DNA from 2 places in the Pseudoalteromonas sp. McH1-7 genome. Region 1 is predicted to be linked to the other one. Evidence: predicted binding sites of a transcription regulator. Region 1 holds the regulator's gene; the other holds the start of a gene.
What was found. The regulator LexA, encoded in region 1, represses DNA repair genes until DNA is damaged. The targets are predictions, from matches to a motif close to TACTGTATNNNNATACAGTA.
Positions count from the first base shown of each region.

Region 1 (4,309 bases):
GGCGTAATCGCTAACATAAGTCCGGAAAAGCCACCTATCGTGAATAGCACAATAAAAGCGATAGAAAAGAGCATGGGTACTTCAAAGCTGATTGCCCCTCGCCACATAGTCGCGACCCAATTAAATACTTTTACCCCTGTAGGTACAGAAATCAACATTGTCGCATACATAAAGAAAAGCTCACCTGCTAGCGGCATTCCTGTCGTGAACATATGATGAGCCCACACAACAAAAGAAAGTAAAGCAATCGAGGCTGTGGCGTATACCATTGAAGCATAGCCAAATAGTTTCTTTCTAGAAAAGGTAGGCACTATCGTGGAGATAATCCCAAAGGCGGGTAGTATCATAATATATACTTCAGGGTGACCAAAGAACCAGAATATGTGTTGAAACATAACAGGATCACCACCACCTGCGGCATCAAAAAAGCTCGTACCGAAGAACTTATCAGTTAACACCATGGTGACAGCACCAGCCAAAACAGGCATAACTGCAATTAGTAAAAATGCAGTTATAAGCCAAGTCCATACAAATAGTGGTAGCTTCATCCATGTCATACCTGGCGCTCGAAGGTTCACTATAGTAACGATGACATTAATAGCGCCCATTATTGAGCTTATCCCCATTATATGAACTGAAAATACAAAAAACGCCGTATTATCATTACTGTAGGTTGTAGATAGTGGTGCGTAAAAAGTCCATCCAAAAGCAGGCCCCCCTCCTTCTAGAAACAAAGACATGAGCAAAATGGCAAACGCAAAAGGTAAGATCCAGAAGCTCCAGTTATTCATTCTTGGAAGCGCCATGTCTGGAGCTCCGATCATCATCGGGATCATCCAATTGGCAAGCCCCGTAAATGCCGGCATCACTGCACCAAATACCATGATCAAGCCGTGAACGGTCGTCATTTGGTTAAAAAAATGCGGATCGACTAACTGTAATCCTGGCTGAAATAGTTCAGCCCGTATCACCATCGCCATTGCACCACCAATCAAAAACATGGTCAGTGAGAATAATAGGTAAAGCGTGCCGATATCTTTATGATTGGTTGTAAAAAGCCAGCGTTTTAGGCCTTTAGGAGTTCCATGATTTGAATGTTCTTCTACTATAGCACTCATTACTTGGCCTCCTCTAAGGCATCAATTTCTTGCTGAATTTGACTCGGCTGGATCACCTCTCCTGTGTCATTACCCCAGCTATTCCTTTTATAAGTGATGACTCCTGCAATTTGTTTAATCGTTAATTGCTTTGCAAATGCTTGCATAGCAGTACCAGGACGACCAAGCAGAAGGATGTCAATGTGTGGTTTAAGATCACCTATAACAACTTCACTCCCCTTCATAGCGGGGAAGACGCCAGGTAAGCCAAGCCCAGTTGGCTGGTGACAAGCAGCACAATATGCCATGTAGGTTTGTTCGCCGACCTCCATTAACTCTTCTTTCGATAAAATTTGCTCTGCCACCGCCTGTGATTCTGCTGCAGCTTTTGCTTTGGCGGCTTTAGCATCATCGAGCCACACCTCAAAGTTTTCAGGGCTTACAGCTTCTACCACCACAGGCATAAATCCGTGATCTTTTCCACAGAGCTCTGCGCATTGCCCTCTGTAGATTCCTTCCTCATTAACTTTGGTCCATGCTTCATTGATAAAGCCCGGATTAGCGTCTTTCTTAACAGCAAAATCAGGTACCCACCATGAGTGAATAACGTCATCTGACGTCATTAAAAAGCGAACTTTCCTATCAGTTGGGATCACTAAATGGTTATCAACTTCCAAAAGATAATTGTCATTTTTATCTTGCAGATCATTGATTTCATCTCTTGATGTAGATAGTAAAGAGTAAAATTCAACATCATGTCCCATATACTCGTAATGCCACTTCCACTGTGAACCTGTTACCTTAATAGTTAGATCAGCTTTGCTTGTATCTTCCATCGCAATAAGCGTTTTCGTAGCTGGGATAGCCATTCCTATCAGTATCAGAAAGGGGATTGTGGTCCAAAGAATTTCAACTTTAGTACTTTCGTGAAATTGAGCTGCGACAGCCCCTGTTGATTTACGGTGCTTGAGTAATGCCCAGAACATCACTCCAAACACTATAACTCCTATCACACAACATATAAGGAAAATAGTCATGTGGAGCTCATATACTTGATGGCTAATGTCTGTTACGCCCTGCCTCATATTGTAATCACTATTCGCAAGTGATGGCATGACGATTAGCACGGTGACAAATGCTACAACTAATCGACAAATTTTCATTTGACGTCTCCTTCAAGGCAGCGCTTAGCCCCTTTTGTTATTATCGGATGACTGTCATATTGTCTATTGGTACATAGACTTACTGCACGACTCTTAACCAAATAGTCAAGAAATTTACAAAACGCAAGATTTTAGGAAAAGATGCCAGTTAGAAGTGTTTTTATAGCTATGAACTAATAAATGTAAGAAGGCAAAGTATTATGTAGAATTATCAAAGTAGTAAACTAACCTAAGAGTAGCTATATTTGACCCCAGCCGAGGGCAATATTAGCAATACTTTAGATAAGCAATAAAAAAGGCGTTTATCTAGAGCGTAACACCATTTAATTAGTGCTACGCTCAACTTAAGTTACATCCAGTCGGCGTTTCTGATGACACCCACTGCAAGCCCTTCAATAGAAAAGTTCTGATGTTCAAGATCAACCTCAATAGCTTGAAACTCTTCATTTTCTGCATGAAGTAAAATCTTTTTGCCTTTTTTCTCTAGGCGCTTAACTGTCACGTCTTCCTCTACACGCGCCACTATTACTTGACCATTATCAGCTACCTGAGTCTTATGCACAGCAAGCAAATCCCCATCCATGATCCCAATGTTCTTCATGCTCATACCACTAACCCTAAGTAAATAGTCCGCATGAGGCTTAAAGAAGCTAGCATCTACATTGAAATGACTTTCAACGTGTTGTTCTGCAAGAATGGGTTCTCCAGCAGCTACCCTGCCGATGATTGGCAACCCTAACTGTTCTGGTTCATCCTCAACCAACCTAATACCTCGACTAGCTCCAGGAACCATTTCTATAACCCCCTTCTTGGCAAGTGCTTTAAGGTGCTCCTCTGCTGCATTTGCACTTTTAAAGCCTAACGCATCAGCGATTTCAGCTCTAGTCGGGGGCATGCCAGTATCCTTAATGAATACTTTAATCAGTTCAAAGACTTGCTCTTGTCGTTTAGTTAAAGGTCGCATCAACTGGTATTCCATACAGTATTATATTTACTGTAAGTATATACAGCTGAGAAAAAATCGCAATGTTTGTTTATTCTTATAAATTAAGTTTACAGCCTTAGTAAGGTATGTAAAAAATCCAATAAAGAGAAAGAGTTAAATTTACTTTCCTTAAGGAAAGTAAATTATAAGCTGATAGATAAGTCGAAGAGAGAAGTTTTAAGTAGAGCAACGTCAAAACTGAGTAAGGAGTTTTCTCAAACCCTCGGCGGGTAAACCGCCTCCTACCAGTGCAGCACTTTATTGATATTGTGGTGGGAGCGAGTTTACCTCATGATGTTACAAAGTAGGATGTTTTATTCTTTTTGTTTGATAGACCTAACAGCTCGGCGGGTAAACCGCCTCCTACCAGTGCAGCACTATGTTGATGTTGTGGTGGGAGCGAGTTTACCTCGCGAGGTGTTGATTGCTTTGTAATGTGTTGATTGCTTTTCGAGGTGTTGATTATCTTGTGAGATTTTCTTTTCAAATCCCACATAGCAAAAAACCCGTCGCATTGCTGCAACGGGTTTCTCTAATAAGGCCCTGGCTCGCTACGAAGTAGGATGTTCTACTTTCACATGGGAAGCCCACACTATCATTGACCGGGGCCGACCCTTCGCGGGGCTCGCCTTCGGCTGTTTTGTTTCACTTCTGAGTTTGGGTGACAAGAAACCGAAGTAACGCTTCCAGTTCGAGGAAGTGAGCGCATGGATACGCGAAGGGGAAATACTACATGGAAGTACTTTACTACAAATGCAAAAAACCCGTCGCATTGCTGCAACGGGTTTCTCTAATAAGGCCCTGACGATGTTCTACTTTCACATGGGAAGCCCACACTATCATCGACGCTGTTTTGTTTCACTTCTGAGTTCGGCATGGGGTCAGGTGGTTCCAAAACGCTATGGTCATCAGGAAATTCTGTTCATTAATGAAGTATCCTTCATTAATATAAATCTGGAAAAAGCTATTAAATTCTTTTGTCTACTTCAGTCTATTAACTTCTGTCGCTAAACCACTTTGGCGTTGTATGGTTAAGCCTCACGGGTAATTAGTACGAGTTAGCT
Region 1 is NZ_JABWPQ010000034.1:2-4,310, reverse strand. It holds gene ctaD (cytochrome c oxidase subunit I) at 1-1,118, opposite strand, end outside; gene coxB (cytochrome c oxidase subunit II) at 1,118-2,260, opposite strand; gene lexA (transcriptional repressor LexA) at 2,610-3,224, opposite strand; rRNA gene rrf (5S ribosomal RNA) at 4,045-4,158, opposite strand.

Region 2 (4,309 bases), on a different contig from region 1:
GGTGTGTTTGCCTTTATTTAATAAGCACGAGCAATGTATTGGTATTATTGATGCTGAAGCATTTACAGAGGCTTTTTTTGATGAGGAAATACTCGCGTTATTAGCCGCTGCATGTATTCGCATCCCACAATATTTACCAAAATAACCAGTCTATTTCTTTATTCAATTGGTAGCGTAGCAGCCCTAAGATAACTAGCACCACTTGATATTTTAGTCTGTAAACTTGCCTCTGCTTAGGTGCGGACAAGTTTACAAAAATGAATAAAATTCTAGATAAATATGGTAACTGGTAACAAATCTGTATGTTACCATCAACGCTATTGGAATCGGATGTCAATCATCCGAATTGGAATTAATTAAAATAAAAGAGATAAGCTATGTTCTCAGAGCTAAAACCACTCCCAACAGATCCTATTTTAGGCCTGATGGCCGCTTATAAGCAGGATAACAACCCACAAAAAATAGATCTTGGTGTCGGCGTTTATAAAGATGAACAGGGAAATACACCTGTTCTCAGAGCGGTTAAAAAGGCGGAAGCGTTTCGTCTAGAAAACGAAACAACGAAAAGCTACATTGGTTTAGCTGGTAATTTAGACTTTTGTCAGAAAATAGAGTCTTTATTACTTGGGGAGCATAGCGCGCTGTTGGCAAACCGTGTACGTACAGCACAGGCACCTGGTGGCACCGGTGCTTTACGTGTCGCAGCTGAGTTTATTAAACGTTGCAATACTAATGCAACTGTGTGGGTGACTACCCCGACTTGGGCAAATCACATTAGCTTATTTGAAGCCGCTGGCTTGACGGTAAAAGAGTACCCTTATTATGACTATGAAAATAAAGGGTTACTATTTGACGAAATGATCAATGCGCTAAAACAAGTGCCCAAAGGTGATGTAGTGCTTCTTCATGCTTGTTGTCATAACCCAAGCGGTATGGACCTGAATCAACAGCAGTGGCAAACCGTGGCAGAGCTTGCAAAAGAGCAGGGCTTTACGCCTCTTATTGATATTGCTTATCAGGGCTTTGGCACTAGTTTGGAGGCCGATGCACAAGGGTTAAGAGCGGTTGCTGATCAGGTCGATGAAATGATTATCTGTTCTTCATGCTCGAAGAACTTTGGTCTGTATCGTGAGCGAGTTGGTGCGTGCTCTATTATTGCCAAAGACAGCAATGTCGCTGATGTGTCGAATTCGGTAATGCTAAGCGTGGTACGTAGTATCTATTCAATGCCACCAGCGCATGGTGCAGATATTGTAAATACAATTTTAAGTAGTACTGAGCTGACGCAGATGTGGCATGATGAGTTGGATGAGATGCGTGGTCGCATCAATGGCTTGCGTACATTGATAAAGGAAAGCTTAGCGGCAAAAGGCGTTGACCAAGACTTCTCATTTATTGATCGCCAGCATGGTATGTTCTCATTCCTAGGAATAAACAAAGAGCAAATCGACAGGCTTCGTAATGAGTATGCTATATATATTGTAGGTTCTAGCCGTGTTAACGTCGCTGGTGTAAGCAAAGATAATATCGATTATTTTGCAGATGCTGTAGCAAGTGTAATTAAATAAGCTTTATTACGCGTGATAAAAAAACCGCAATTTGCTGCGGTTTTTTTTGTGTGTAGGATTGCATGAATCGAATTTACTTTACGCAAATTTCACATGGAATAGATGCTACCGGAGACTAAATGTTATCCTTTTAAGCTTGTTTAATTTTAGTTACTTTATCTGAGGGATTTTCAGTCTCAACTTTACTTTTTGCACTGGCTTTTGTTGATACCTTGCCACCTTTTAATACGGAAACAAAGTCATCTTTTTGTTTTGCAATTTCAAGTGCTAGGGATTCGACTTGTTGTTCACTTAGTGGTACGTCTACCTTAGTCAGCATATCTTCTAGTGCCTCTGCGACATCTAACATTTTATCGTAAGCATCAGCCTCTTTTTTAGATGTGAAAGTCATACGCTCGACTCCATTTCTTTCAACAACATATTTGATGATAACTGCCATGGTTATTCCCCTTGTCACTGTTTTTATATACAGTAATCCTAAACTCCATAATACGCAAGTTATTTTGAAAATTTTTCAAGTTCGGATGAGTTTAGTTTGTTTTAATAACTTAAATTAAAACAGGAGGTTATCAATAATTTTTATTTATTGAACAATGAGTGGCTTTGACAAATCATAAAACACTGACTTTAGTTATATGGCCTTATTAATCATCAGTGAGAATGCAGGTGATAAATGAGGGATTGGATCTTTTCACACAAGGAGTGTTATTTATGTTGATAAAAACCATCACACTATCCATTTTACTTGCGCTAGGCCTTGGTCACTCTGTGACCGTTGCTAAACCTCCAGAGCAAGTCATCACAGTGCAATCACAAAACCACAGTGTATTAGACATTAACACAGCTGATGCGGATGCACTGTCAACTTTACCAGGGATTGGTATACATAAAGCTGAAGCTATTATTGAATATCGCGAAAAGCTCGGCCGCTTTAAATCCATACAAGAGCTGCTTGAGGTAAAAGGTATCGGGAATAGAATACTGGCCAAACTGGAGGGCAAGATAAAAGTTTGATAGAACAGGAGTATGCGGGCTAATTTTAGTTGTCCGCATACTAATTTAACTGTTTAGTCTACTTTTTGTGCTGAAGTAAACTCTGTTATTGCTTGTGTCAGTTTGGGTTGTCCAAAATAAATTTCTAGCGGTGTAGTAAGTAATGGGTAGATCAATCCTGCAACGAATAAGACAGGCAATAGGAGCCACCCTTCAAATACTACTAACGATGCAAAAAATGGAGTTAATAGTATTAATTTAGCGATCCGTAATAGCACCTTAGTTTTGGCATCAAGATGACTCAACGCGATACGTAAAATCATCTGTTTTTCACGGAGCTTAAATTCATCAAGTTGTGCTATTTGGCTTAACCTAAAATACATGAATTTGCTATCTCAACTTCTTTTTGTGAAATGGAAGAATAAAAACAAGATAAACACCGCGCTGTAAAATGCGAAAATGATTTCCATCCAACCAGGCATAGACAGTCCTGCAAAAGACCAATCTATATTACCGCAATCACCTGTTGCAGCAAAGAAGCTTGGCAGCCATTCGTGAAGGGGCATAAAAGATGGGAAATTAGGTATAAAGTCACAGGTGAAGGCAAATGGGTCTGTGGTTGTTTGCATCTCTATATGTTCGCGTGCAATCAAGAACCCCCAAATGCTTCCGACTCCCCACGAAGTAAATGCTAGGCTTCGCACGGCAAAATTACGCGGTGCTATCATACCGATTAAACCAGCAGCGAGTAACCCGAGCATCGCAAAACGTTGATAAATACACATGATACAAGGCTCTAACCCCATACCATATTGGAAGTAAAGCGCCACAGCCTCAAAAATAGCTGCTGAGAGCGCAAGCAATCCCCAAGACTGCTTTGAAAGGTGAAAAGATGCAATGCTCATTATGAAGAACCTCTTTTTGTTTTATTATGCTTTATCAGGCCCTATCAGAGCAACCTTCCATCGTGAGTGGGCGCTACCTTTGAGCGTTTTTGCGCTCAATTCTCAATATATCGGGTTGAAAAGAGCCTGCCAAAGGTCAACTAAGCGCTCAGCAGCACTAGTATCTGTTTCACCGCGCTCCTAAGGCATTGATATGTAGTGTAGCGCGCTTAATCATGGTGCCATTTACAATTACAGAATCAATATCGTTGTAAGCGCTTACTGACTTTAAAGGGTCGCTGTTTAAAAGTAGTAAGTTGGCAATTTTATTTACAGCTACACTGCCATATCTATCATCTAAAGAGAAGGCTTTGGCATTGTTTATGGTCGCTGCACTGAGCAAGCTAGCCAAGCCTACGCCAGCTTGGTGCATCATAGTCAATTCTTTATATGTAGATAATCCAGGTTGTGATGTATAGGTTGGTGCTGGCGGTGTATCCGAACCAAGTAGCAATGTGGCATCATTTTTATATAAGTAGTTAAGTGCTAACTGCCCTTGGGAAAAAATGCGTTTCAGCTTAGCGACTTTTTTCTGATTACTCATGCTGCCCCAACCTTGGTTCATTTCTTTAAAAAACCAACGACCAGGTTCACTTTGATACCAAGCAATCACAGGTGAAGGGAGCACAGTTTGATATTCTTCAGTGAAAGAGAATGTGCTGTCAGTTACTTTTGCCAATGAGTCCATTACAGTCAACGTCGGCTGATATGCAATGTCTTTTTCAATGATGCTATCAAGTACCGCTTTTACTGTTGGTGGCAGAACGTTTGTAGCTTGGTTGATATTAGGCGTTAACCAGTTCC
Region 2 is NZ_JABWPQ010000030.1:10,322-14,630, reverse strand. It holds gene HUZ36_RS18520 (GAF domain-containing protein) at 1-145, shown strand, start outside; gene HUZ36_RS18515 (amino acid aminotransferase) at 378-1,568, shown strand; gene HUZ36_RS18510 (YebG family protein) at 1,699-2,007, opposite strand; gene HUZ36_RS18505 (ComEA family DNA-binding protein) at 2,280-2,582, shown strand; gene HUZ36_RS18500 (hypothetical protein) at 2,636-2,944, opposite strand; gene dsbB (disulfide bond formation protein DsbB) at 2,957-3,466, opposite strand; gene HUZ36_RS18490 (amidohydrolase family protein) at 3,636-4,309, opposite strand, start outside.
Region 2: a site for LexA is predicted at 2,023-2,042, ahead of HUZ36_RS18510 (YebG family protein). Genes of this name have one in related genera too.